DNA from 2 places in the Cobetia sp. 5-11-6-3 genome. Region 2 is predicted to be linked to the other one. Evidence: predicted binding sites of a transcription regulator. Region 2 holds the regulator's gene; the other holds the start of a gene.
What was found. Region 2 encodes sigma-54, which starts transcription at its own class of promoters, with help from an activator protein. Its sites were predicted from a motif close to TGGCACNNNNNTTGCTNT; they were not measured.
Positions count from the first base shown of each region.

Region 1: the regulator sigma-54 is predicted to act here: its motif matches at 1,723-1,740, upstream of speB (agmatinase).

Region 1 covers NZ_BLWJ01000004.1:315,140-318,258, reverse strand. Annotated here, with positions in the region: gene HXS66_RS09420 (YjiH family protein) at 1-290, opposite strand, end outside; gene speB (agmatinase) at 644-1,594, opposite strand; gene HXS66_RS09405 (sigma-54-dependent Fis family transcriptional regulator) at 1,989-3,119, shown strand, end outside.
Region 2 covers NZ_BLWJ01000001.1:798,601-801,719, forward strand. Annotated here, with positions in the region: gene lptA (lipopolysaccharide transport periplasmic protein LptA) at 1-155, shown strand, start outside; gene lptB (LPS export ABC transporter ATP-binding protein) at 158-898, shown strand; gene HXS66_RS03350 (RNA polymerase factor sigma-54) at 1,217-2,665, shown strand.

The DNA of each region.
Region 1 (3,119 bases), on a different contig from region 2:
ATCAGCGCGAAGATGGCGCCGAGGGCGCGCATGGCAAACCATACCGGCGCGACATCGAACAGCTCATGTGCCGCGCCCTGACGTGCCCAGGCCGGTTTGGCGAACTTGACGAAGCCGGTGAGGATCACCGACAGACATAGCACCGCGACGGCGATGGCGGGCAAGGCGCTGCCAAGCGCGGCCTTGAGCCAATCGGCCATCAGGCCCATGCCGATGTTGATGGTGTCGCCAACACTGAACGGCACCAGGAAGAAGCTGACGCCGAGCAGTGACGGCACCAGGAATTTCATCAGCCCCTTGGCCGTGAGCGGCACCGGGCGGGTGGCGATGAGGTCTTTCTGAGCTTTCTCGCCATTTTGTGTCTTGTCGGAACGTGAATCAGTGCTTGAGCTGGAGCGGGGCGGCGTGTGATCCGCCGTCGGGTCGATGCTGGTTGTCATTCGGGTCACCTAGATCTTGTTGTAATGGTCAGGCTCTAGCCGAGCATTGTGTGATGCATCATGCCGTATCGTGCTGGGTGATTCTGTGTGCGCCGAGGGCGGGACGAGCCCCCGGCGCGGGTGCAGCAGGACAGCGGGTCATTCGTGGATCGTTCGCGAGCGTCTTGGCGCAGTCGTGCTGATGACTCAGCCGTTCTGCTGGATCAGTCGCGCTGTTGCACGCCCGGCAATACGCAGAGCATCTCGTAGAGCAGGGTCGCGCCCATCAGCGCGGTGTTGCCGCTGGTGTCGTAGGGCGGGGAGACTTCCATCAGGTCACCGCCGACGATATTGAGGCCACGTGCGCCGCGCACGATTTCCATGCCCTGGGGCATGGTCAGGCCGCCGGCTTCCACGGTGCCGGTACCGGGTGCGACGGAGGGGTCCAGTCCGTCGATGTCGAAGGTGATGTACACCGGGCGATCGCCCATCATGTCTCGCACTTCGGCCATCAGCGGGGCGAGTGACTTGAACCAGCACATCTCGGCGGTTTCCACGCGGAAGCCCTGCTGACGGCACCAGTCGAAGTCATCGGCGGAGTAGCCGGTGCCACGCAGGCCGATCTGCACCACGCGGTGGCTGTCGAGCAGGCCTTCTTCCTGGGCGCGACGAATCGGCGTGCCGTGGGCGATGGGCTCGCCGAACATGTGGTCATTCACGTCGGCGTGGGCATCGATGTGAATCAGGCCGACCGGGCCGTGCTTCTTGGCGATGGCGCGCAGCACCGGCAGGGTGACGGTGTGGTCACCGCCCAGGGTGAGCGGCACGCAATCGTGGCTGAGCACTTCATCGTAGAATTTCTCGATGATGTCCATGCTCTTGGGCAGGTGGAAGGTGTTGATCGGCACATCGCCGATGTCTGCCACCTGCAGGCTGTCGAAGGGCGCGGCACGGGTGGCCATGTTGTAGGGGCGCAGCATGCGCGATTCATCACGGATCTGACGCGGGCCGAGACGCGCGCCCGGACGGTTGGAGGTACCGATGTCCAGTGGAATGCCGATGAAGGCGGCATCCAGGCCTTCTGCGGTTTCCTGAGCCGGCAGGCGCATCATGGTGGCCGGGCCGCCGAAACGTGGCATGTCGTTGCCGCCCAGTGGCTGATTGAATTCGCTCATCTGTCTCTCCAGGGTCTTGAGTCGCTCGCGATACGCTGACGGCGAGCGGGGTATTGTGATGGTTCGCCTGATCGCCTGGCCGGACGGTGTCATGAAAGCCGGCGATTCTCCTTGGCGCATACCCCAGCTTTGCAGTAACCATGCCAATTTTCAGTCGATTGATTTTATTGGATTTTCTAAAGAGATGGTTGTCGAGTGATTCATTTGTGGATCACTCGTGCGTCAATATCGATTCAAAAATGGATCGTCGATTCATTTGTGGATCACATTCAGGCATCATCGAGAGTGTCTTTTAGCGCAGTACTTGCAGCGCACTGTCAGGAAGAAAGACCTGCGAGAAAGAAGCGCAGAAAGCCCCGTCCCGATTCCCAGGCTCGACCATGAGGTGCCCGCCATGTCAGAGCTCGACCACCAGATTCTCAAGACCATCATCGACACCGCCCATGACCACTACTTCGTGGTGAGCGCGGATGGCCAGGTGATGGATGTCAGCCCCGGCGCCGCGGCGGTCTATGGCATGACGCGTGAGGCGCTGTGTGCCGCCAACGTGCATGACCTGGAAGCCAGCGGGGTGCTCAAGCCCTCCATCAGCCTGGAGGTGCTGCGCACGGGGAGAACGCTGCAGATGATGCAGCTCACCGCCACCGGGCGGCGGGTGGTGGCGCAGGCGCATCCGGTATTCGTCGCGGGCAAGCTCGAGTGCGTGGTCAGCCGCTCGATGGATCTCACCGATATCCAGCTGTTGCAGCAGGAATATGCGGTGCTCCAGCAGCGCTTCACGGATCACCTGCGCCGTAACTCGCGGGGCAGTGAGCTGGGCGGGGGGAGTGCGGGGGAAAGTGATTGGGGGGCGGTGGGGAGTGCGCGCTCCGGTGCCGAGCAGACCACCCATGACGCGCAGCAGCAGGGGCGTGCCCTGTGTGAGCAGGCCGCGCGCGAGCAGGCAGAGTGTGAAGACGCCGCGCTGGAATTGGGCGAGCTACAGGTCAAAAGCCCCGTGATGCGTGAGATAGCGCTGCTGCTCAAGCGGGTCGCGCCCACCAACGCCACGGTACTGATGCTGGGCGAATCCGGGGTCGGCAAGACGGCCTTCGCGCATCAACTGCATCGCTGGAGCCAACGCGCTGACGGCCCCTTCATCGAGGTGAACTGCGGCGCCATCCCCGAGAGCTTGTTCGAGTCCGAGATGTTCGGCTATCAAGCCGGTGCCTTCACCGGCGCGGGCAACCGTGGCAAGGCGGGCCTGATGGAACAGGCCGAAGGCGGCACCCTGTTTCTGGATGAAATCGGTGAGCTGCCGCTGGCCACCCAGACCAAGCTGCTCAAGGTGATTCAGGACGGAATGATCACCCGCCTGGGCGACACCACCACCCGCCGCGCCGACTTCCGACTGGTCGTCGCCACCAATCAAGATCTCGCCGCCCGCGTGGAGCAGGGCCAGTTCCGCCTCGACCTCTACTACCGCATCAATGTGCTCCCCGTCAGCCTGCCCCCGCTGCGCGAACGCCGCGAAGACATTCCCGCC
Region 2 (3,119 bases):
AAGGCGACGACACCTTCGAAGGCGGCTACGTGGAATACTTCCTGGACAAGCGCCAGGTCAATGCCAGCAATGGCACCGATGCCTCATCCTCCGAGGGGTCACGCGTCCACATGACCCTGACGCCACGTGGCGCCAATGCCAGCAAGGACCAATGAGCATGACTGCTGCCAGCCCACGTACCCTCAGCGCTCGTCATCTGGCCAAGGCCTACAAGGGTCGCAAGGTCGTCAAGGACATCTCGCTGGAAATCCGCCAAGGTGACATCGTAGGCCTGCTGGGCCCCAACGGGGCCGGCAAGACGACCTCGTTCTACATGATCGTCGGCCTCGTGCGCTCGGATGCCGGTAGCGTGACCATCGATGACCACGACCTGTCCGGCGCCGCCATGCATCAGCGGGCTCGCGCCGGCATCGGCTATCTGCCCCAGGAAGCCTCGATCTTCCGCAAGCTCTCGGTGTCCGACAACATCATGGCGATCCTCGAGACGCGCAAGGACCTGGATCGCAACGGACGCAAGGCACGCCTGGAGGAGCTGCTCAACGAGTTCAGCATCACGCATATTCGTGACAGTGCCGGCATGAGCCTTTCCGGCGGGGAGCGCCGCCGCGTGGAGATCGCTCGCGCACTGGCCACCGAGCCGGACTTCGTGCTGCTCGATGAGCCGTTTGCCGGCGTGGACCCCATCTCGGTGGGCGAGATCAAGAGCATCGTGCGCCAGCTGCGCGACCGCGGCATCGGGGTGCTGATCACCGACCACAACGTGCGCGAGACACTCGACATCTGCGATACCGCCTACATCGTGGGCGATGGTCAGATCATCGCGCATGGCGACGCCGACACCATCCTCGCCAACCAGCAGGTGCGTGATGTCTACCTGGGCCATGAGTTCAAGCTCTAGCCCGAGAGTGCCGTCAGCCTGGTGAGTGCCGTCCGACCTCTTCTGCTCTCACCAGCACCCTCCACCACCCGCCACTTCCTGCTTCACTGTCGGGGCCTCGTTCCCCGCCCCCTCACGCAAGCGCCTCGACATGCGCTTGCGTAATCTCCCCGTGAACCCTCCTGCTCTGCCACACCTCACTCGAATGCATGACGTCCATACCACCTTGGTGGCAACATGGCATGCAAGTTGCTTGAATATTCTCGACTGCCCCTTGTCAGTGCCCCGACCCACGGTATAGCGTAGATGCACGTTCCTTTGCCGTGAATGACAGACCCCATGAAACCCACCTTGCAGCTTCGACTCGGCACTTCCCTGACCATGACCCCGCAACTTCAGCAAGCGATCCAGCTGCTGCAGTTGTCGACGCTGGACCTGCGTCAGGAGATACAGCAGGCGCTCGAGTCAAACCCCATGCTGGAGCTTGACGAGGAATACGAGTCGCTGGATGTCGCGGAGACACAGGACAAGAGCGAGATCTCCACCTCCGAGACCAACAGCGAGATTCCTGAAGAATACCCTCTCGACAGTGACTGGTCGGACCTCTACCAGGACCACGCAGGCAGCCTGACCAGTTCCGGCAGCGGAAGCTCGAGCGAGGACGGGCCGGACTTCGATCGCAACACCAGTGTCGAAAGCCTGCAGGACCATCTGCGCTGGCAGCTGGCGATGACGGACCTCGATGCGCGTGAACGGCAGATGGCGGAGAGTCTGATCGATGCGGTGGATGGGGCCGGCTACCTGAGCATGAGCCTGGACGAACTGGTCGATGGCCTGCGAGGTCAGGGACTGCCCGGCCTCAAGGCGTCGGAACTCGAGCAGGTCCTGCTGCGCCTTCAGCAGTTCGATCCCACCGGTGTGTTCGCTCGAGACCTGCGCGAATGCCTGCTGCTGCAGCTGGCCCTGCTGCCGGACGATCTGCCATTGCTGGCCCAGGCCCGCCGTCTGGTGCGGCAATTCCTCGAGGCACTGGGCAATGACGATCGCAAGCTGCTCAAGCGTCGCCTGAGCCTGGATGATGATGAGCTGGATCACGTCATTCGTCTGGTACGGGCGCTCGACCCGCGCCCGGCGTCCGCCTGGGGCGAGCCTGCCAGTGATTACGTCATCCCGGACCTGCTGGTCCGTCATACGCGTCACGGCTGGCAGGTCGAGCTCAACCCGGAAGCGCTGCCCAAGCTGCGTATCCAGCCGGAATATGCCGCCCTCATCAAGCGGGCCGACAAGTCCGCGGACAACACCTTCCTCAAGGACAATCTTCAGGAAGCCCGCTGGCTGATGAAGAGCCTGTCCTCACGCAACGACACCCTGCTCAAGGTGGGCCGCGAGATCATGGCGCGCCAGATCGACTTCCTCGAGCAGGGGGAAGAAGGCATGAAACCGCTGATCCTTGCCAACATCGCGGAAGTGGTCGAGATGCACGAATCCACCATCTCGCGGGTGACCACCCAGAAATATATCCACACCCCGAGAGGCGTGTTCGAACTCAAGTTCTTCTTCTCGAGCCAGGTGGGTGGCAGCGGCAACGGTGACGCGCACTCCAGCACCGCGATCCGTGCGCGCATTCGCAAGCTGATCTCGGAAGAACCGGCGCGCAAGCCATTGTCCGACTCACGCCTGGTGGATCTGCTGGCCAGTGATGGCATCGAGGTAGCGCGCCGGACGGTCGCCAAGTATCGCGAGGCCATGGGCATCCCCTCCTCCAGCGAGCGCAAGCGCTTGGCGTGAGTCTCGACAACGGATACCCGCAGGCCAGCGGGCTCCACACGTCGGAGCGCTGAAGCTCGCCCCCTTGCACCTGCCATCCTGGCATCATCTGCCAATCGGTCGTCTGAATACCGGTTGGCAATGCCTGTCCTTGCGACTGCGTGAGTGACTTCACGCCCCCAATTGCCTATTTTTCCAGCCACTTTTCTCCAGAGTGCTTTCTTTTTCTCTCACATCCCACGGACAGATAGCCAGGTGTCCCCACCGACTCCTGCCACACGAACGTCGACGTAAATGCTGACATTGGCCACAAACGGCCGGTTTCTCGAGCCCCATTCCGTCCGTGATGCGAGGCGATGCTCATGAAGAACCTGCTGATATCCCTCGCTGGGTTGAAGACAAGCCTTGCCCCACGATGCAGCGCAGCGTTGATCTTTGTTCAAAGCTTGGGCATTGTCGGGGTAGACGCTCGGTA